DNA from 4 places in the Micromonospora halotolerans genome. Region 4 is predicted to be linked to each of the others. Evidence: riboswitches for the same ligand, from Rfam matches in the RefSeq annotation. Region 4 holds a riboswitch; each other region holds the start of a gene.
The links. Region 4 has a riboswitch for cyclic di-AMP ahead of RMN56_RS11190 (C40 family peptidase). Riboswitches for the same ligand answer to the same signal wherever they lie in the genome.
Positions count from the first base shown of each region.

Region 1: another riboswitch for cyclic di-AMP. It lies ahead of RMN56_RS25240 (transglycosylase family protein); the one in region 4 lies ahead of RMN56_RS11190 (C40 family peptidase).
Region 2: another riboswitch for cyclic di-AMP. It lies ahead of RMN56_RS01675 (C39 family peptidase); the one in region 4 lies ahead of RMN56_RS11190 (C40 family peptidase).
Region 3: another riboswitch for cyclic di-AMP. It lies ahead of RMN56_RS19270 (coiled-coil domain-containing protein); the one in region 4 lies ahead of RMN56_RS11190 (C40 family peptidase).

Region 1 covers NZ_CP134876.1:5,362,683-5,368,069, reverse strand. The annotation lists gene RMN56_RS25250 (M4 family metallopeptidase) at 1-1,319, shown strand, start outside; gene RMN56_RS25245 (YbaB/EbfC family nucleoid-associated protein) at 1,410-1,871, opposite strand; gene RMN56_RS25240 (transglycosylase family protein) at 2,008-2,712, opposite strand; cyclic di-AMP (ydaO/yuaA leader) riboswitch at 2,718-2,873, opposite strand; gene RMN56_RS25235 (LLM class flavin-dependent oxidoreductase) at 3,223-4,791, shown strand; gene RMN56_RS25230 (winged helix-turn-helix transcriptional regulator) at 4,866-5,336, shown strand; gene RMN56_RS25225 (SDR family oxidoreductase) at 5,369-5,387, shown strand, end outside.
Region 2 covers NZ_CP134876.1:361,006-366,392, reverse strand. The annotation lists gene RMN56_RS01695 (alpha-ketoglutarate-dependent dioxygenase AlkB) at 1-2, opposite strand, end outside; gene RMN56_RS01690 (acyltransferase family protein) at 92-1,261, shown strand; gene RMN56_RS01685 (hypothetical protein) at 1,395-1,796, shown strand; gene RMN56_RS01680 (hypothetical protein) at 1,959-2,756, shown strand; cyclic di-AMP (ydaO/yuaA leader) riboswitch at 3,131-3,272, shown strand; gene RMN56_RS01675 (C39 family peptidase) at 3,474-4,316, shown strand; gene RMN56_RS01670 (alpha/beta fold hydrolase) at 4,421-5,170, shown strand; gene RMN56_RS01665 (CDP-glycerol glycerophosphotransferase family protein) at 5,179-5,387, opposite strand, start outside.
Region 3 covers NZ_CP134876.1:4,043,757-4,049,143, forward strand. The annotation lists gene RMN56_RS19255 (STAS domain-containing protein) at 374-733, shown strand; gene RMN56_RS19260 (SRPBCC family protein) at 861-1,313, shown strand; gene RMN56_RS19265 (hypothetical protein) at 1,338-1,847, opposite strand; gene RMN56_RS19270 (coiled-coil domain-containing protein) at 1,944-3,020, opposite strand; cyclic di-AMP (ydaO/yuaA leader) riboswitch at 3,026-3,156, opposite strand; gene RMN56_RS19275 (cation diffusion facilitator family transporter) at 3,300-4,214, opposite strand; gene RMN56_RS19280 (HelD family protein) at 4,305-5,387, opposite strand, start outside.
Region 4 covers NZ_CP134876.1:2,364,631-2,370,017, forward strand. The annotation lists gene dcd (dCTP deaminase) at 74-652, shown strand; gene RMN56_RS11190 (C40 family peptidase) at 713-1,750, opposite strand; cyclic di-AMP (ydaO/yuaA leader) riboswitch at 1,764-1,899, opposite strand; gene RMN56_RS11195 (N-acetylmuramoyl-L-alanine amidase) at 2,157-4,163, shown strand; gene RMN56_RS11200 (C40 family peptidase) at 4,235-5,245, opposite strand.

The DNA of each region.
Region 1 (5,387 bases), 3.0 Mb from region 4:
GCGGCTCCGACGACGTCTGGGGCAACGGCACCGCCACCAACAAGGAGACCGGCTGCGTCGACGCGCTGTTCGCCGCGCAGACCGAGCACAAGATGCTCGCGCAGTGGCTGGGCCGCAACGGCGCCAACGGCAGCGGCGGCTACTGGCCGATCCGGGTGGGCCTGAACGACCAGAACGCCTACTACGACGGCAGCCAGGTCCAGATCGGCAAGAACACCTCGGGCCAGTGGATCGGCTCGCTCGACGTGGTGGCCCACGAGATCGGCCACGGCATCGACGACCACACGCCGGGCGGCATCTCCGGGGGCGGCACGCAGGAGTTCGTCGCCGACACCTTCGGCGCGGCCACCGAGTGGTTCGCCAACGAGCCGTCCAGCTACGACGCTCCCGACTTCCTGGTCGGCGAGAAGGTCAACCTGGTGGGCAGCGGCCCGATCCGCAACATGTACAACCCGTCGGCGCTCGGCGACCCGAACTGCTACTCCAGCAGCATCCCGGGCACCGAGGTGCACGCCGCGGCGGGCCCCGGCAACCACTGGTTCTACCTGCTGGCCAACGGCAGCAGCCCGACCAACGGCCAGCCGGCCAGCTCCACCTGCAACGGCAGCAGCGTCACCGGCCTGGGCATCCAGAAGGCCATGAAGATCATGTACAACGCGATGCTGCTGAAGACCTCGTCCTCGTCGTACCTGAAGTACCGGGTCTGGACGCTGCAGGCCGCGAAGAACCTCTACCCGACCAGCTGCACCGAGTTCAACGCGGTCAAGGCCGCCTGGAACGCGATCAGCGTGCCGGCGCAGACCGGTGAGGCGACGTGCACGGGCAGCACCCCGACGCCGACCGCCACGACCACCCCGCCGTCGGGCAGCTGCACCGGCCAGAAGCTGGCCAACCCCGGCTTCGAGTCGGGCAACGTGAGCTGGAGCGCCAGCTCCGGCGTCATCACGAACGACACCGGCCAGGCGGCGCACGGCGGCTCGTACAAGGCCTGGCTCGACGGCTACGGCTCGACGCACACCGACACCCTCACCCAGTCGGTGTCGATCCCCGCCGGCTGCCGGGCGACGTTGAGCTTCTGGCTGCACATCGACAGCGCGGAGTCGACCACGACCACCGCCTACGACAAGCTGACCGTGAAGGCGGGCAGCACCACGCTGGCCACCTACTCCAACCTCAACCGGGCCACCGGCTACGTGCAGCGGTCCTTCGACGTCTCGTCGCTGGCCGGCACCACCGCCACCATCTCGTTCAGCGGCGTGGAGGACAGCTCCCTGCAGACCTCCTTCGTCGTCGACGACACCTCGCTCACCCTGAGCTGAGCCACCGGAGCGGCCGGCCGTCGTCCTCCCGACGGCCGGCCGCTTCGTCGTCTCCGCCCGCGGGACGTGGCCGGTCGATCGCGACCGCGGTCAGACCGGGTGGGTCGCGCGGGGGCCGGCTGCGCCGTCGCGGCGGATCCGGGCCGCGACGCCCTCCATGGCCCGGCTGAACCGCTCCATGTCCCGCGCGGACTGCTCCGGCAGGCCGCCGAGCCGAGCGGCGAGGGCGTCCACGTCCGCCCGGGCCGAGGCGCCGACCCGCGCGTCCAGCTCGGTGAGCGCGGCGTTCACGGCCACCACGAGGTGCCCGCACAGGGTCTCCAGGGGCTCCCCGGCCAGCTCCGGGTCGACGGTGAGGGACTCCAGCCGGCCACCCTGGACGGCGACGGCGCGAACCCGGCCGCCGGCCGCATCGCCCTCGGCGCGGAGCAGCTGGGCCGGCGCGCCGTCGGCGTGCTCTACGGCCCGGGACCGCATCGCGGAGAGCGCCTGTTGCGTCCTGGTCAGCAGCTCGTCGAGGCTCGCGGCCGCGGAGAACGAGTCGTTGGTCATATCCGCGCTTTCTTCACGTCTTTCCGAGCACCGTGACGATAGCAACCGGCCCCGGCGTGGAACGCCCGGCCGGGAAACCCCGGCCGGGCGTTCGTGGTGCGGTGGACCGGCCCGCGCGGGCCGGGTCCGGTGGGGCTCAGCGCAGGCGCAGCTTCTGGCCCGGGAAGATCAGACCCGGGTCGTGGCCGACCACGCCCCTGTTGCGCTCGTAGAGGGCGCGCCAACCGCCGGCGACGTCCTTCGCGTCGGCGATCTCGGAGAGGGTGTCTCCGGGCCGGACGAGGTAACTGCCGGCGCCGCCGGTGCTCGGCGTGGTGCGCCGCTCGCCGTGGGCGGCCGGCCGGTCGCCCCGCGACGACCGCTCCGAGGTGGCCTTCTTCGTCGTGGCCTTCTTCGTCGTGGCCTTCTTCGTCGCGGCCTTCTTCGTCGCGGCCTTCTTCGAGCCCGAGTCGCTGGCCGAGTACCTCTTGGTCGAGCCACCCTTCTTGCCGCACACCGGCCAGGCGCCGATGCCCTGTCCGTCGAGGACCTTCTCGGCGATGGCGATCTGCTCGCCGCGGCTGGCCAGGTCGGCCCGGCTGGCGTACCTCTGGCCGCCGTAGCCGTTCCAGGTGCTCCGGGTGAACTGGAGCCCGCCGTAGTAGCCGTTGCCGGTGTTGATGTGCCAGTTGCCGCCGGACTCGCACTGGGCGACGGCGTCCCAGTTGACGCCGGCGGCGCTGGCCGGTGCGGCCGGACCGAGGAGGGCGGCGGCGCCGGTGGCGGCGCCGACGACGAGCGCCCCGACGGCGGTGCGACGCTGCGCGACTCGTCGATGACGGGCGACGTGTTCAGTTGCCATGTGGGTTTCCTCCACGCCGACGAGGTGAGCTGTCGGGTTCGGGCCGAGGAGCCCGGCCGCCGCAGGCGGCTTCACCCCGAGGTGTCGTGCACCGAGGAACGTATGGGTCCCCCGCTCCCGCCCGAGTTCAGGTACCACCGGGCCGGCGGCGGGATTAGGCGTTGCCGGCCCGTGGTGTCCGCGATCGCGAACGGACTCGACGTTAGGAACGGTTTGTCCCGAACGCCCACTTCTTGTGAAGTTCTTCACCCGGCCGAGCGACGACCCCGTCCGTCGGCTTGCGGAACCGTCGAATCTGTCGTAGCGGCGCGGCCGTGGGCGAATTTTCCCAGCTCACAGCAGTTTTCTCGCGTTCCGGCCGAAGAGGACGCCGAGCGGCGCCGGGTCCACCGTGGCGAGTGGCCGCGCCGGGCGTCGTGGACCCCGGAGCCGGTGGGTTCCCCGGCCGCCGGGCAACACGGGGGGCTACCGTGGGCAGGTTCGCGCAAGATCGGCACGAGGCGGCGAGGCATGAGCGACCACGGACACGAGCTGGCCTTCGGCGGCTTCCTCACCCCGAGCGCCGGGCGGCCGGAGCAGGTGGTGGCGCGAGCCAAGCTGTGCGAGCAGGCCGGCCTGGACCTGGTGACCTTCCAGGACCACCCGTACCAGCCCGGGTTCCTGGACACGTGGACGCTGATGTCCTTCGTGGCCGCGGCCACCAGTCGCATCACCCTCGCGGGCAACGTGCTCAACCTGCCGCTGCGCCAGCCGGTGGTGCTGGCCCGCAGCGTGGCCAGCCTGGACCTGCTCACCGGCGGCCGGGTGGAGCTGGGGCTCGGCGCCGGCGCCTTCTGGGAGGCGATCGAGGCGGTCGGGGGCCGGCGGCTCTCCCCGGGCGCGGCCGTGGACGCCCTCGACGAGGCGATCCGGGTGATCCGCGAGGTCTGGGACACCGAGCGGCGCGGCATGGTCCGGGTCGAGGGCGAGCACTACCGGGTGGTCGGGGCGAAGCGCGGGCCGGCCCCGGCCCACCCCGTGCGGGTCTGGGTCGGCGCGTACAAGCCGCGGATGCTGCGGCTGGTCGGCCGCCTGGCGGACGGCTGGCTGCCGTCGCTGGCGTACCTGCCGAAGGGGGCGGCGGAGCTGCCGGCGCTGAACGCGCTGATCGACGAGGCCGCCGCGGAGGCCGGGCGGGAGCCCGGCGCGGTGCGCCGGCTGCTCAACGTCACCGGCACCTTCGCCCGGTCCTCCGGCGGCTTCCTGGACGGCCCGCCGGAGCAGTGGGTCGAGGAACTGGCCGGGCTCGCCCTGGACCACGGCGTCGCCACGTTCATCCTCGGCAGCGACGAGCCGCGCGCCGTGCAGCTCTTCGCCCAGGAGGTGGCGCCCGCGGTCCGCGAGCTGGTCGCCGCCGAACGCACCACGCCGGGCAGCCGCGCCCGCGCGGTCGAGGAGCAGCAGGCCGCCGTCGCGGCCGGCGGGTCGACCGCGCTCGCGGTCACCCCCACCCCCGACCCGGGGGTACGCCTGAGCGCGCGCCGGCTGTGGGACGAGGCCACCCGGCCGGCCGCGCCGCCCGCACCGGCCGGGCACGTCTACACGCCGCACGGGCAGGCCGCCGGGCAGCACCTGGTGGACGTGCACGACCACCTGCGCCAGGAGCTCGCGCAGGTGCGCGACCTGCTGGAACAGGTCAAACGCGGCGCCGTGGCCCCGGGCGCCGCCCGCGCCGTGCTCAACGAGATGACCATGCGGCAGAACAACTGGACGCTGGGCGCCTACTGCGCGGCGTACTGCACCGTGGTGACCCAGCACCACGGTCTGGAGGACAACTCCATCTTCCCGCACCTGCGCCGCGCCGACGCGGGGCTGGCGGCGGTGCTGGACCGCCTCGAGGAGGAGCACGTGGTGATCCACGGGGTGGTGGAGAGCGTGGACCGGGCGCTCGTGGACCTGATCCGCGAGCCGGGCGACTTCACCCAGCTCCAAGCGGCCGTGGACCTGCTCACCGACACCCTGCTGTCCCACCTGTCGTACGAGGAGCGGGAGATCGTCGAGCCCCTCGCGCGGCACGGCTTCTACGCCGGCCAGCTCTGAGGGCGGCTATTCCCGGGTCCGGCGTGAGATAGCTGGCTTTTGTTTTCCTAAGTCAGCCGGGTAGCGTCGCCCCCATGACGGACTTCCTCGCGCGGCGGGACTCCTGGTCCACCGCCAACTGCTCGATCGCCGGCGCGCTCGACGTGGTCGGCAACCGCACCACGCTGCTCCTGCTGCGCGAGGCGTCGTTCGGCACCCGGCGCTTCGACGAGTTCGCCCGCCGGGTCGGCGTCAGCGAGCCGGTGGCCGCCGCCCGGCTGAAGCAGCTCGTCGCCGACGGGCTGCTCGACCGGCGGCCCTACCGGGAGCCCGGGCAGCGCACCCGCGACGAGTACGTGCTCACCGCCAAGGGGCGGGACCTGCTGCCCGTGCTCGCCGCCCTGCGTGAGTGGGGCGACACGTACGCCGTCGAGGAGCCGTCGGTCCGGCTGGCCCACCACGACTGCGGCGCGGCGGTGCACGTGGCGCTGCGCTGCGCGGCCGGGCACGACGTGCCCGCCGACCAGGTGGACCTGCTGCCCGGGCCCGGCCTGCTGCCGTCCTGACGACCCACCCTTCCCACCCTCAGGAGCACCGCATGAAGATCGCTGGAAGCA
Region 2 (5,387 bases), 2.0 Mb from region 4:
ACGCGGCCGATCCTACCCTGCTCTCGAACAGGCGTACGAGGACCGGCGGCGCTCGGGGTCGCGACCTCGGGCGCCCGGTAGGGTGCCCGGCGTGACGAGTGCCCCGGCCGCCCCCCGCGCCACCCGCCTGCCGTCGCTGACCGGGCTGCGCTGGATCGCCGCCCTGCTGGTCTTCGCCTTCCACGTCGGCACCATGGGGATCGTCGCCCAGCCCGACCTGAAGGCCTTCGTGGGCACGGCGTTCGGCCTCGGCCTCTCCGGGGTGGAGTTCTTCTTCATCCTCAGTGGATTCGTGCTGGTCTGGTCGTACCGCGACGGCGAGGCCCGCCGCACCTTCCTGCGCCGGCGGCTCGCCAAGATCTACCCGAACCACCTGGTGACCTTCGTGGTGGCGCTGGCCGTCGCGCTCTGGTTCGCCGACCCGGTCGCCCCGTGGGCCGCGGTCGGCAACCTTTTCCTGCTGCAGGCCTGGATCCCCCTGGACGGCTACTTCTACAGCGTCAACAACGTGAGCTGGTCGCTCTCCTGCGAGCTGGCCTTCTACCTCTGCCTGCCGCTGGTGCTGCCGTGGCTGCGCCGGGCCCGGACCGGCGCGCTGTGGGCGGTCGTGGTCGCCGTGCCGCTGCTCATCCTGGCCCTCTGGCCCGCGCAGCAGCTGGTGCCGGAGGAGAGCCGCTGGTGGTTCACCCAGATCTTCCCGGTCACCCGCTCCTTCGAGTTCTGGCTGGGGGTGGCGGCCGCCGAGCTGCTGCGCCGAGGCCGCTGGCGCGGCCCCAACCTGACCGTGGCCAGCCTGCTCTTCGTGGCCACCTGGGTGGTGGCCGCGCTGTGGATCCGCGCCGAGTTCTGGGCGGCCCTGCTCGCGGCGGCCTACCTGCTGGTCATCACGGCGGCGGCGGACGCCGACGTGCGGGGCCGGCCCACGCCGTGGCGGTCCCGCGCGATGGTCTGGCTCGGCGAGGTCTCCTTTGCCTTCTACCTGGTCCACGTGCTGGTCATGAGGACCGTGCTGCGGCTCACCGGCGACTGGGGCACGGGCCTGGGCGGCTGGTCGGGCCCGCTCGCGGTGCTCGCCTTCCTGCTGGTCAACCTCCTGCTCGCCGCCGCCCTGCACCGGTGGGTGGAGATGCCCCTGATGCGCCGCCTCGGCCCGCCGCGCCGGGCCCGCCGGGCGCCGGCGCCGCGGATCCCCGCGCCGCGCGCGGCCCCCGGCACCCCGACCAGACCCGTCGAGTACGCCGGACGGCGCGACCCGGGCTGAGCCGGGCACGTCCGCCGGCCCGGTTCTCGCACCCGCCGCCTGTCCACCGTGGCCGGTGCCGAGTGCCCGGTGCGGCACCGCGACACGCCCGCGCGACGGTGCGATGTGGCGTCATCGGCGGTAGTTTGTACCCGTGCTGCCGATCGCGCTCACCTGTCCCGTGTGGTGGGTGGCGCGCTGGACCGCCCGGACGCTGGCCACGCTGGCCGTGCTCGTCGCCTGCTCGTTCGGCGCGGCCACGTTGCCGCTCGGCGGGCCCGCGACCGCACCGGTGGCGGCCACCGTGGTGGCCTCCGCCGAGGGTCTGTCCCTGCGCGCCGACGCCGCCGGGCAGCTCCGGGCCGCAGCCGACCCCGCCACCCCCGGCACCGGGCAGGACGTCCGGGGCCAAGCCGTCGACGCGCCGGCCCTGCCGGCGGGTCAGCCCCGGCCGGCGGCGACGCCCGGGGCCGTGACCCGCGCGGCGGACCGGTCGCTCGCCCTCGCCGGGCTGGTCCCGGCCACCGTCGGCTCCCGGGCGCCGCCCGCCCGCTGACCCCGCCCGCGGGCCGACGGCCCGCGCCCGCCGCACGCACCGAACCTCACCCCCGCACCCGCCCGCCGGGCGGCCCGGCGGCACCCGTTGCCGCCGCGCCCGCCGCCCTGCGCGGTCGTGCGGACACCTCTCCACCACGTTCTCTCCCGTGAGGTGCCGACCATGCCGCAGACCGTTCTCTACCATTTCCTCACCGAGGTGCCCGAGGCCGCCGCCATCTGGTCGGCCCTGCTCCTGCTCGCCCTCGGCCTGCTCGCCGTGCTGGTCGCCCGCCCGGAGCGGGACGGCGCTTCCGATCCGGCCCCCGACCCGGCCGTGGAGGCGGCCGCCCGCCGGGCCGACCTGCGCCGCTACGCCGACGAGGTGGCGGTGGCCGCCGCCGGCGCCGCGCAGACCGCCCGGCGGCGCCGGGAGCAGTGGCTCACCGCCCAGGACGAGGCCGACCGGGCCTGGCGGGCGTACGACGAGGCCGAGGCCGCCGCCCGCCGCCTGGCCCCCGCGGCGGCCCTGCCCGCGCCGCACACCCCGCGCACCCCGGCCGAGTACGCGGCCCGGGAGCGCTGGCTGCACCACGCGGCGATGACCGCGCACTGGCGGGGCGACCTGAGCGCGCGGCAGCTCGCCGACGTGCTGGCCCACCGCAACGGGTGGGACCCGCGCCGGCACCCGGCCGAGCAGGAGATCGTCCTGGCCCGAGCGGTACGCGAGAGCCGCCGGGCGGCCTGGGCGGCGGCCGCGGAGCGGGAGCGGCGGGCCTGGCGGGACGCCGAGCTGGCGGCCGAGGCGGCGCGGACCCTGTCCGCCGAGTCCTACGCGGCGGCCACCGCGCTCCGTCCCGGCCGTGCCGAGGACCCGGTCGCGGCGGTGGAGGGCCGTGACGACGCGGCGACGACCCGGCTCCCGGTCCCGGTGCCGGCCGCGGTGCCCGGCGCCCGCTGGCGCCCCGCCCGTGCCGGCTGACCCGGACCCACTCGCGAGGACACCGCCCGGGACGGCGGCACGCCGGGCCCGACCGGTGCCGCCCCGGGCGGAGCGACGTCGACCGAATTGTTATCCGAAATGTGGTGAGCCCGATCACGGGCATCCCGGAAACGGTCATCGAGGACAGAGCGGCCGATCGACGACCGCAATTCCGCGCCGGTCGCCACCGAATGTCCGCTTTCCGCCGTGCGGTGCCGCCGTAACTGCTCGTCCCATTGAGTGAAGTGAGTGACGACTGCTCCGGTATCCGTAGTCGTGCACGAGGTTTACGCAGGTGGGAGCGCTTGGCAGCAGGAGTGCCCACCGGTAGTGTCGGCGCGTCCGGAGCGGTTTCCGATCGCAAGAGGCGACGCCGCGCCGACCCGCCTAATCGTGCTCACACGAACCGGGGACCCACAGCAACACCGGGGTGAATCCGCGGGCCACGGCTCGCGGTAGGGCGTACTTCCCGCCCGAATCCGTCAGCTAACCCGGTCGGCGGTCACGGAAGGAGTGCCATTCCTCGTGCTCACCACCCCCCGCTCGTCCCCCCGCCTCCACGGCATCGTGGTGCCGGCGCTCGCCTGACGGCGACCTGACCCGGCCACCCCCCGACCGCCCGGCCCCCGGGCGCTCCCCTTCCGCGGCGACCCGCCGCCCCGCCAGCGCGCGTGAGCTCCTCCGCGCGTGGGGCCGGTGTGTGCCGCGCACGCTCCCGTGGAGGAACCCGTGAAGCATCACCTGAAGCGTCAGCTGCGGCGTCTCGTGACCGAGCGCCCGTACCAGATCATCGCCGGCTCGGCCGCCGCGCTCGTGCTGGCCGGCGGCGCCGGCGCCGCCCTCACCGCCGCCGACGAGGCCCCGGTCCACCGGGAGAACACCGCCGCGGTCGCCGAGCTGGGCTCGCGGCTCGGTGAGGTCGCCAGCCGGGGCGAGGCCCGGGTCGCCATCCCGTCGCCGTCCGCCTCGCCGAGCGCGTCGCCGTTGGTCGCGAAGGCCGCCGCCAAGGCCACCACCGACCCGGACACCACCCGGAAGGCGAAGCCGAAGCCGCCGTCGACCAAGGTCCTCGACTACGAGTACCAGGCGCAGACCCAGTACTGGAACTGCGGCCCGGCCGCGGTGCGGAACGCGCTCAGCGCGAGCGGCGTCGAGACCACCCAGGAAGCGATGGCCGGCCCGCTCGGCACCACCGAGAGCGGCACCAACTCGGCCGAGGACACCACCCGCGGCCTGAACCAGATGGTCAAGGGCAACCCGTACCGGACCCACATGTTCGGCGGCTCGGCGAGCCCGGCCGAGATGGACCAGCTCCAGGCGGACGTGGTCAAGGCGATCACCGATGGCCGGGGCGTGGTGGTCAACGTGGCCGGCGACGCCACCGACACCGACGGCGGCTGGCACTCGTTCCCGGGCGGCCACTACATCGCCGTGGTCGGCTACAAGAACGACGGCCGGACCGTCCGGATCGCCGACTCGGCGAACCCGGCGCTGCCCGCGTACTGGGTCAGCACCATCGACCTGGCGAACTGGGCGGCCACCCGCGGCTACTCCGCCTGATCGCACCCTTCCCCGTCGGGCACCGGCTCCACCGAGCCGGTGCCCGACGTCGTCGTGCCGGCCGCTCTCGCGCGTCGTGTCCGTCCGGTGGCACACTGCGCCCTATGGGCGACACGACGGGTACCCGCCAGCTGCTGCTGCACGGCATGGGCGCCACCGGTGAGGTGTGGCTGCCGTGGGCGCCGCTGCTGGAGCGCCACTGGGCGGGGCGCTGGCTCGCCCCCGACCTGGCCGGGCACGGCTGGTCGTCTCCGCTGCCGGAATACTCCTTCGAGGCCCTGGCCCGGCGGGTGGTCGAGGGGTTCGGCCCGGTGGCCGAGCGGCTCGGCCCCCGGGACCGGCTCGTGCTGCTCGGCCACTCGCTCGGCGGGGTGGTGGCGCTGGCGCTGGCCGCGCGGTCGCGGCGGCTGCCGGTCGACGCGGTGGTCGGGCTCGGCATCAAGGCCGTCTGGTCCCCGGCCGACCTGGAGAAGACCAGCGAGCTGGCCGCCCGTCCGGTGACCTGGTTCGCCACCCGGGACGAGGCGGCCCGCCGCTACCTGCGGGTCTCCGGGCTGGCCGGGCTGTTCGCCCCCGACCACCCCGTGGTGGAGGCGGGGTTGCGCCGGGAGGACGGCCGGTGGCGGCTGGCCATGGATCCGGCCGCCTTCGCGGTGGGGGAGCCCCGGCTGCCGGCGCTGCTCGCCGCCGTCGACGTCCCCGTGCTGCTGGCCCGCGGGGAGCAGGACCCGATGGTGACCGACGCGCAGCTCAAGGAACTGGGCGTCCCGGTCGCCACCCTGCCCGGCCTGGGCCACAACGCGCACGTCGAGGACCCCGCGGCGGTGCTCGCCCTGCTCGACGCGTACCTCTGACCGTCGGGTCAGGCGGCGGGGGAGGGGACCGGGGAGCCGTCGCGCGGGGCGGGCGCGGTCGGGACCGGCGCGAGCTGCCGGCGGGCGGCGTCGAGGAAGACCTCGGCGTACGACTCGGCCGGGAAGTCGCCCAGGTAGCGGGCCCGGGTGGCCCAGCGCGCCGCCGCCTTCGGGTCGGTGTCCAGCAGCCCGGTCAGCACCTCGTCCACGTTGGACA
Region 3 (5,387 bases), 1.7 Mb from region 4:
CGTGACGGTTCGCTCACCGGGGCCAGTGCCCCCAGCGGAGCCGGCGCAAACCCACCGGGGTGGGCCGGGTCGCGCCGATCGGCGCGGGACCGGACGAACCACGCGGACGCGCCGGGGGCGGGTGCCACCCGGGCGTGCGCCCGCCCGCTACCCTGGGTCGGCGGATCGGCCGGGCCTACCCCGGCCGATCGACCGGTTGGGACCCCGCGCCGCGGGGAAACAGGAGCCCGAAGGTCCGGATTGGGATGCCCAGGTGTGCCCAGTACGCGAATTGCTCATCCCGAGGGGTGGCGACCGAGGCCGTCGGAGGAATACTCTCGGTCGCGGCCCGCGTACTGATGAGGCGCCCGTACGGGCGAGTGGAGGTGCTCGCGTGAGCCTGTCGATCGTGAAGTCGGTGCTGCCGGGTGGTGTGGTCCAGATCGCCCCGCGAGGGGAGATCGACGTCGACACCGCGTACGAGGTGCGGGAAGCGATCGCCGAGGTGCTCGCCAAGGGCCGGCCCTCGCGGATCGAGCTCAACATGCGGCTCGTCACCTTCATCGACTCCGTCGGCATCAGCGCCATGGTCGCCGGCTTCCAGACCTGCGAGGTCAGCGGCGTCAAGCTGGTGGTCACCGAGCCGAGCCGCTTCGTGCACCGGCAGCTCTGGGTGACCGGCCTGCTCGGCCTCTTCGGCGCGCCCGAGCCCTGGTTCGCCGACAGCACCCCCCAGGTGCTTCCCGGCGCCTGATCGACCTCACCCCTCGCTGATCGAGTCCCGCTCGCCGACCTACCGCCAGCCGGGACCTTCGACCCGTTGCCAGCCCGGCTCCGGTACGGGACGATCGTGCGAATCCACGACGGCGAGGGGGTGCCGCTTGCTCAGCAGCGACAGCTTCAGCTACACCGTGCAGGCCCGGTGCACGAGGGCCCACGCGGTGGCTCTGCTCGGCGACCTGAGTCGGCAGGGTGAGCTGCATCCGCTGATCGTCCGGGTCCGTCAACTGCCGGCCCGTCCCGGGGCGCTGGCCAGCTACGCGATCACCGACCGGCTGGCGCTCGGCCCGCTGCACTTCCCGGTCACCTACCAGGCGGACGTGCTGGTCGCCAACGAGGACGAGGTCGTGACGGTGGCGCGGCAGCAGCCGGCCACCACGGTGCGCAACCACACCCGGCTGCGCGACGAGCCGGACGGGGTGGTGCGCATCGACGTGGAGATCACCCTCTCCGCGCCGGCGCCGCTGTTCGGCTACGCCTTCCGGCAGGCCCGTGCGGCCCACCTCGGCCTGGCCAGCCGGCTCGGCGCCACCCTGGAGGGGCAGGCGTCCTGACCCGGCCACCGGCGGCGGCGCGGCTCAGCCGCGGCGCCCGGCGGACACCGGTCGCCGGACCGTCGGGCGCGCCGGCCGGAGCCGCCCCCACGGCTTGTAGGTGGACAGCACCGTCACGACGAGCAGCAGCGTGCTGGAGACGGTGGGGGCGACCACCAGGTCGACGCGCAGGTGGTCGTCGGCCGCTCCGGCCAGCTCACCGAGGTGCCGGACCCGCGGGGTGAGCAGGAGCAGCACCAGCGTGAGCACCACGGTGGTGACGGCGAACTTCACCAGCACCCAGCGCCAGCGCAGCAGCCCCCACGGGGTGAGCAGCGCGCTGGCGAGCCCGACCAGCCAGACGAGCACGCTCAGCGGGGCGAACAGCCAGGTGACCAGCAGCGCGGCGGCCGGGTAGACCACCTCGGGGTCGGCCCCGCGCAGCCCGGCCACGCCGAGGGCCAGCAGCACCAGGTCGGCGCCGAGCCACCCCAGCGAGGTGACCAGGTGCAGGATGAGCAGGGCCTTGCGCCCGGCGGGGGAGAGTCGAGTCATGCCCCCGATGCTCGGCCGTGGCGGGCGCCGCGTCGTGGGCCGCGCGGCGACACCCGGCCTACGTCGTGGCGCGTAGGCCGGGTGCCGGAGCGCGGATCAGTACACCGACAGGTGCACGTGGTTGGTGTGGTCGCTGGACGGGTCGCCGTTGCCCCCGCTGTACGACTTCCAGCCGCTGCTGGGCAGCCAGATCTGTTTGAACCAGATCACGTAGAGCACGGCGAGCGCGTCGGCGTTGCGGATGAAGTAGGCCGCGAGGTTGTTGCCGTACGTCTTGTCGCCGCCGGTGGCCACGCCGCCGAAGCCGCTCTTCTGCGCGGCGAAGTCGCAGGCCCGCCCCTTCGGGTGCTCGCCCGAGCCGCTGGGCCGGTGGCAGGAGACGTAGCGGGTGAAGCCCGCCGCCTTGGCCTGCTGGAGCGCGTGCAGCGTACGCGGGGTGATGCAGCCGTCGGCCGGGGTCGGGTCGTCGACGCTGCACGACTCCGACGGCCAGGAGCCGTCGGCGTTCCGCTTGGCCGGCTTGGCGTTGGCCGAGGAGGTGCCCTGCACGCTGCCGCCGCCGCTGCTGGACGCCCGGTTGTTCGCCACCTCCAGGGCGCGTTCGGCCTGCTGCTTGCGCTTGGCCATCACCGCGACCTGCTTGCGCTGCTCCTGGATCTCGCCGGTGAGCGCGGTCTGCGTGCGGGTCGCCTTGTCCCTGGTGTCGAGGAGGTCGCGGAGCGCCCGGTCCTCGTGCGCGGCCACCTGCTCCAGGGCCGCGGCGCGGTCCATGAAGCCCTCCGGGCTGGTGCTGCCGAGCAGCGCCGCGGCCGTGCCCAGCCGCCCGGACCGGTACGCCACCCCGGCGATCTCGCCGACCTTCGCGCCGCGCACGGTCAGCTCGGCGTTGACGGTCTTGAGCTGGGCGGTGAGTTGCTGCTGCCGGGTCACCGAGCGGTTCAGCGCGGTGCGTGCGTCCAGCCAGCCCTTGCTGGCCGCGTCGAGCTGGGCGCGCAGCGCGGGGGTGCCGCCCTCGTCGTCGCCGGGCGCGGCGGCGAGCAGGCCGGTCGGGGAAGCGGCCGTGGTCGCCGAGGCGGGGGAGACCGGCGCGGTCACGACGCCGAGGGCGAGCGTCGCGACGAGCAGGGCCGCCAACCGGGCGGCCGTCCGTCGTACAGGTGCCACTGGGGGCATTCACGTGTCCTTCCGTCAACCGCCGACCGGGTTAGCTGACGGGTTCGGGACGGAAGATCCCTACCGCTGACGCGGATGCACCCCACGAACGTGGTTCCCCGGCTCGCCCGTGCGGGCGATTAGGCGCTGGCCACCGCGGGCGCCGCTGGGCGCCGCCCGGCGGGGGCCGCGGTCGAGCCTACCGGCGCTGTGCCGGGGCGGCTCTGCTGGTGGGAGCCGGTGTCCCGGACAAAACCGGCATAGGTGCACAATAACCACTTGGATTTAAGATTGCCCTAATTACCACTCGACTGCGCCGCACGCGCCGGGAGACGCTCCGGGTTCGATCTGCAACGTGGCGTGATCGATGGAGAAGTCCTCGTGCAGGGCGGTACGGGCGGCCGTCAGCACCTCGCCGACCTCGGCGCCGGGGGCCATGGTCAGGTGCGCCGACGCCACCTCCATGCCCGAGGTGAGCGTCCAGACGTGCAGGTCGTGCACCTCGGCGACGCCGGGCACGGCGGCCAGCCGGTCGTGCACGGCGGTCACCTGGAGGTGCTCCGGGGCGGCCTGCACCAGGATCCGGACCGCGGCCCGGCCGAGCCGCCAGGTGCGGGGCAGGATGAACAGCCCGATCGCCACGGCGACCAGCGGGTCGGCCCACCACCAGTCGGTTATCGCGATGACCAGGGCGGCGCCGATCACGCCGAGCGAGCCGAGCAGGTCGCCCAGCACCTCCAGGTACGCCCCGCGCAGGTTGATGCTCTCCTCGGCGCCGGCGCGCAGCAGCGCGAACGCGCCGATGTTGGCGAGCAGGCCGAGCACCGCCACGGCGAGCATCGGCCCGGCGAGCACCTCCGGCGGCTCGCCGAACCGGCGTACCGCCTCGACCAGGACGTAGACGGCCACGGCGCCGAGCAGCACCGCGTTGGCCAGCGCGGCCAGCACCTCCAGCCGGTAGAGCCCGAAGGTGCGCTGCGGGTCGGTGTCGGCGTGCCGGGTGGCGGTGATCGCGGCGAGCGCCATGCCGATGCCGAGGACGTCGGTGAACATGTGCCCGGCGTCGGAGAGCAGGGCCAGCGATCCGGTCGCGAAGGCGGCCACCGCCTCGACCACCATCAGGGCGGTGAGCAGCGCGAAGGCGCCCCAGAGCCGACCACGGTGACGCTGCGCCGCGTTGGCCACCGCGCCGCTGTGGTCATGACCTGCGCCCACGCCCACACCCTCTCGTCCGCCGCCCCGGCCGGGCTCAATCTATGCTCACATCGCTATGTGTGCAAGTGAACGCCGGACGAGGCGCCGTCGTCACCCGACCGGGTCGAGCGTGGTGAGCCGCTGGGTGGCCCGGGAGAGCGCCACGTACAGGGTCCGGACCCCCGACCCCGGATCGGCCCGGATCTCGCTCGGGGCCACCAGCACCACCCCGTCGTACTCCATGCCCTTGGCCTGGAGGCTGGTCACCACCTGGAGCCGGCCGCCCAGGTCGCCCAGCCACCCGGCCACCTCGTCCCGGCGCGGCACCGGCGTGATCACGCCCACCGTGCCCTCGACCTCCGCGAGCAGCGCGCGCGCCGCCGCCGCGGTGGCGTCGGGCAGGTCGGCGGCGGGCACCGTCCGCTCGACGGGGGCCACGCCGGTGGAACGGACCGCGGTGGGCAGCGCCAGATCCGGGTGTACGCGGTGGATCTCCGCGGCCGCCACGGCGAAGATCTCCGCCGAGTTGCGGTAGTTGGTGGTCAGCTCGTACCGGTGGCGGCGGCGCCGGCCCAGCGCCTGGTCCCGGGCCCGGGCCAGCTCCTGCGGGTCGCCGGTCCAGGCGGTCTGCGCCGGGTCGCCCACCACCGTCCAGGAGGCCAGCCGGCCGCGCCGGCCGACCATCCGCCACTGCATCGGCGAGACGTCCTGCGACTCGTCGACGACCACGTGAGCGTAGTCGCGGTAGTCCTCCGGGCGCTCCCGGGCGGCGGCCCGGGCGGCGCGCTGCCGGTCGGCGGCCGTGCTCAGCTCCCGGACGCCGCCGGCCAGCAGGAACGGGTCCCGCTTCTGCCTCGCCCGCTGCACCGGCCGGCCGAGCAGCGCGTCCAGCTCGTCCAGCAGCGCCACGTCGGCGATCGTCAGCCCCTCCCCGTCCAGGCTCCGGTACGCCTCGGTCAGCAGCCGGATCTCGGCACCGGACAGGACGCCCCCGGCGTACCGGCGCAGCCGCTCCGGGCGCGCCAGCCAGCCCAGCACGTGGCGGGGGTGCAGCCGCGGCCACCAGGCCTTGAGGAACTCCCGGAACTCCGGCCGCTCGATGATCTCGTCCTCGAACGCGGGCTGCTCCGGGAGCCGGCCGATCCGCAGCCGGCGGGCCTGCGCCCAGAGCGCGGCGAGGACCGCGTCGAAGGC
Region 4 (5,387 bases):
CATTCTATCGAACAGGTGTACGAAGATGTAGTCCGACACGCAGGTCACCCGTACCGGTCGCTATGGTGTTCCGATGCTGCTCTCCGACCGCGACCTGGTCTCCGAGATCAAGGCGGGCACGCTCGCGCTGGAGCCCTTCGAGCCCACGCTGGTGCAGCCGTCCAGCATCGACGTCCGTCTGGACCGGTTGTTCCGGGTCTTCAACAACCATCTCTACACGCACATCGACCCGTCCGTGCAGCAGGACGATCTCACCTCGATGGTGGAGGTGCCCGAGGGCCAGCCGTTCGTGCTGCACCCGGGGGAGTTCGTGCTCGCCTCCACGCTGGAGGTGATCTCGCTGGGCGACCAGCTCGCCGGGCGCCTGGAGGGCAAGAGCTCGCTGGGCCGGCTCGGCCTGCTCACCCACTCGACCGCCGGCTTCATCGACCCGGGCTTCTCCGGTCACGTCACGCTGGAGCTGTCCAACGTGGCGAACCTGCCGATCACGCTCTGGCCGGGCATGAAGATCGGCCAGCTCTGCATCTTCCGGCTCTCCTCGCCGGCCGAGCACCCGTACGGCTCGGCGGTGTACGGCTCGCGCTACCAGGGTCAGCGCGGCCCGACCCCGAGCCGCTCCTGGCAGAGCTGGCGCACCTGGCCGACCCGCTGACCGACCGGCAGGCCGGAGCGGCGCAGGGGCCCCCGCGGCGCGGGAGCCCCTGCGGACCGGTCAGCCCGGGCGGCCGTAGCTGTTGATCTGGCCGTCGTCGACGCGCTTCATCGTGATCGGCTTGCCGGACTGGGAGGCGTGCACCACCCAGCCGTCACCGACGTACATGCCGACGTGGTGCAGGTCGCTGTAGTAGAAGACGAGGTCACCGGCGCGCAACTCGCTCCGGCTCACCCGCCTGGTCACGTCGTGCTGCTGCCGGGCGTTGTGCGGCAGCGAGACGCCGGCCTTGGCCCACGCCGCCATGGTGAGGCCCGAGCAGTCGTAGTGGTCCGGGCCGGCGGCGCCCCAGACGTAGATCTTGCCGATCTGGGCGCAGGCGAACTTGACCGCGACGCCGGCCGGGCCACCGGGGTAGCCGGCAGGGCAGGGCGCCGGGCGCAGCGGACCGCCGCCGCCGTTGCCGTAGACCTTGAGGCGCAGCTTCTGGAGCTTGACGATCTCGGCGTCGATCTGCTTCTTCTTGGCCGCGAGCTGGGCCTCGGTGCGCGACAGCTCGGTGATCATCTCGTCCAGCGGCTGCTTCTTGGCGGCGAGCTGGTCGCGCAGCTCGGCGACGGTCCGCACCTGCTCCTGCTGGCGGTTCGCGAACCGGTCGAGCAGGGCGAGGCCGTCGACCAGCTCGCTCGGCGACCGGCTGCCCAGCAGCGCGTTGACGGTGGAGAGGTTGTTGTCGCCCTTGTAGGCGTCGGCGGCGAGCCCACCCACCTGGCCGAGGGCGGCGTCCACCCGGGCCTGGAGCGGGGCGATCTGCTTGCCCAGCGCGGCGGCCTGCTTCCGCTTGGCGGCGAGCTGCTCGCGCGTGGCGTTGACCTGTTCGATGACCGGTTCGAGCTTGTTCCAGTCCTGGTCGATCTGGCGCTCGATCTCGGTGACCGACGGTTCGGCGTGTGCCGCCGTGGCGCCGCCGGTCAGGACGACGGCCGCGCCGACCAGGGCGGCGAGGGCGGTGGTGCAACGGGACCAGCGGGAACGCGGCGCAGCCGTCGATCGGTCGAACGACCGGACCGACGGTGGCCGCGGGGCATGGTGTGCCACCGGGCTTCCGTACTCCTTCTTCCTGGCCGCCTACCGGGTTAGCTGACGGGTTCGGGCGGGAAGGGAGGCGCCCTACCGCAGTGACTGCGGATTCACCCCAGTTACCTGGGTCCCCGGCTCGCCCGGAGGCGACTCGGCGGTGTCGGACCGTCACCACCCGGGTTGGACGGTGAAGCTCGCGGCCGACGATTGACCAGAGTAGAGAGCGTCGTTATCGTTCCGCAACCCAGGACGCCGTGACACTCCGTACGGCCTACCTGCCCGGAATGAAGGATTTCTTCACACGAGATTACTTGGCGGAAAGGTATTGACCCGGAGGGTGCGCGGGGTGAGGGTGAGGACGCAGTGACCCCCATCCCTGTCTGGAGGTTCGATGCACCTCTCACCCCCGCCGTCGGGCAGACGGATGCTGCTGGCAGCAGCCGTCGCGGCTGCCACCGCACTCGTGGCGACCGGCCCGGTGGCAGCCCAACCGCTCACCGCCCAACCCGCCAGCGACCGCCAGGATCAGTACGCCGCCGCCGCGACGGAGTACGGCGTGCCGCAGAGCGTCCTGCTCGGCGTCTCGTACCTGGAGTCGCGCTGGGACACCCACCCGGGCCAGCCGAGCACCAGCGGCGGCTACGGCCCGATGCACCTCACCGACGCCCAGCACGTCCTCGCGACGCCGGCCAGCGGCCACGTCAGCGAGGACGAGGACCCGCGGGGCGACGACTCGCGGCCGCTCACCCTCAACCCGGCCACCGCGGCCGCACCTGCGGAGGACGTGCTGCCGCAGGCGTCCCTGCAGACGCTCGACGCCGCCGCGGCGCTCACCGGCCTCGCCGAGGAGACGCTGCGCACGGACGCGGCCGCGAACATCCGGGGCGGGGCGGCGCTGCTCGCCTCGTACCAGAAGCAGTTGGGCTCGCCGGTCGGCGCCGCCACCGACCCGGCGGCCTGGTACGGCGCGGTGGCCCGCTACTCCGGCGCGGACACCGAGGACGCGGCGGCGGCCTTCGCCGACGAGGTCTACGACCAGCTCGGCCTGGGCGCGGCCCGGACCACCGACGACGGCCAGCGGGTGACCCTGGCCGCCACCGCGGTGAAGCCGGACCAGTCCGGGCTGCACCGGCTCGGGCTGCGCCGGGCCGAGCGGCCGGACGGCCTGGAGTGCCCGGTGCGGCTCGCCTGCGAGTGGATCCCCGCGCCGTACGAGGAGTATTACATCCCCAAGACCAAGACCTGGGACTACGGCAACCACGACATCGGCAACCGGCCTGCACAGCAGAAGCTCGAGTACATCGTCATCCACGACACCGAGGGCTACTTCGGCCCGAGCGTGAACCTGGTGAAGGACCCGACCTACCTCGGCTGGCACTACACGCTGCGCTCGGTGGACGGCTACGTCGCCCAGCACATCAAGGCCAAGGACGTCGGCTGGCAGGCGGGCAACTGGTACGTCAACGCCAAGTCCATCGGCATCGAGCACGAGGGCTTCGCCGGGCACGGCACCTGGTACACCGAGGCGATGTACCGGGCCTCCGCCAAGCTGGTCCGCCACCTGGCGCTGCGCTTCCAGATCCCGCTGGACCGGCAGCACATCATCGGCCACGACAACGTCCCCGGCACGGTCGCCGGAACCGTGGCCGGGATGCACTGGGACCCGGGCCCCTACTGGGACTGGTCGCACTACTTCGACCTGATGAAGGCGCCGTTCCGGTCCACCGGGAACGCGCACACCGGCCTGGTCACCATCGACCCGGACTTCGCCGCCAACCAGCCGGCCTTCTACGGCTGCAACCAGCAGCCGCCGGGCGTCCCCGACCCCGTGCCGCCGGCCGCCCCCTGTCCGCTGCGCGGCTCGTCCGCGGTGATCCTGCACACCGCGCCGAGCGCGACCGCCCCGCTGGTCAACGACCTCGGGCTGCGCCCGAACGGCACGCCGGACACCATGTACATCTCCGACCACGGCGCCCGCGCCTCGGCCGGTCAGACGTACGCGGTGGCCGACGTGCAGGGTGACTGGACGGCGATCTGGTACCTCGGCCAGAGGGCCTGGTTCTACAACCCGGCCTCGGCGCCGACCGCCAAGTGGTCGACGGGCTTCGTGGTGACGCCCAAGCCCGGGAAGACCACCATCCCGGTCTACGGCCGCGCCTACCCGGAGAAGGAGGCCTACCCGGCCACCATCCCGTTCCAGGGTGTCTCCCCGCTCCAGTACACGTTCTCGGCCGGCCAGCGGTACACGCTCGGCGGCGTCCTCCCGAGCGAGTACTACCGGGCGGTGTCGTTCGACGGTTCGGCTCCGGACGACCGGACGGTGGTCCGTGGCGACACCAAGTACGTGCAGATCCAGTTCGGCCACCGGATCATGTACGCGAACCTCGACGACGTGCAGATCCTCCCGTCCCCGATCGGCGCGCCCAGGTAGCAGCGGCGACGCTCGACGGAAAGGCCCCCGGTCCAGGTGGACCGGGGGCCTTCTCGTGGCTCGGGGACGGGTCAGGTGACCCGGACGAAGCCGGCGAGCGGTTGGGTGCTGATGCTCGACACCTGGACCGGCTTGCCGGTCCGTGGCGCGTGCACCATCACCCCGTTGCCGAGGTAGAGCCCGACGTGGTGCAGGTCGCTGCCGAAGAAGACGAGGTCACCCGGTCTGGCCTCGGAGCGGGAGACCTTGCGGCCCTCGTTCCACTGTGCACCGGTGAAGTGGGTGAGCGAGATGCCCGCCGCCTTGTAGGCGTACTGGGTGAGGCCGGAGCAGTCGAACGAGTTCGGGCCGGTGGCGCCCCACACGTACGGGTCGCCGACCTGCGCGCACGCCGTCCTGATCGCGGTGCGCGCGGCGCTGCTGACCACGCCGTCGATCTTCGGGCAGCCGGCCGGCCGGATCGAGGTCACCGGCAGCATGGCCGTGAGCCGCTTGATCTCGGAGTCGATCTGCTTCTTCTTGGTCGCCAGCTCCTTCTCCTGCTTGAGCTCGGTGGCGATCAGCGCGTCCAGCTTCTGCTTCTGCGCGTTGTACTTGTCCCGGACGGCGAGCACGCCGGCGATCTGCTTGCGCTGGTCGTCGGCGAGCCGGTCGAGGATGACCAACTGCTCGGCGAGGGTGCCCGGCCGGGTGCTCACCAGCAGGGCGCCCATCTCCTGGGACGGACCCTGGATGTAGTAGCGGGCGGCGATGTCGCCGACCTTGTTCATGGCGAGCGCCGACTCCAGCTCCAGCGGCACCATCTTCTTCTGCAGGTCCGCGGACTTCTTCTTGTTGACCTTGAGCTGGGAGCGGACCTTGTTGTACTGCTCGATCGTGGGTTCGAGCTTCTCCCACTGCTTGTCGATCTGCGCGTCGATCTCGTCCACGGACGGCGCCGCGTGCGCCGGGGCCGCGAGCATCCCGGCGCCGACCGCGACGGCGGCGACCACGGTGAGGAGACGGCGTACCACCCGGTGGAACCCGGCGGGACGGCCGGGCGACTGGCTCGGGGCGTGACGTTCAGGGGGCATGGTTGCCACCGGCACGGACTCCTTTGCAACCGACCGCCGGGCGCCTCGTGAGAGGGAAGATCGAGGCAGACGACCCGCAGCGGTCGGTGCCCCACATTAGGGAAGGCACGGGGGTGGAATCAAGGCGACGTTCAGTTCAATCACGTCTGCG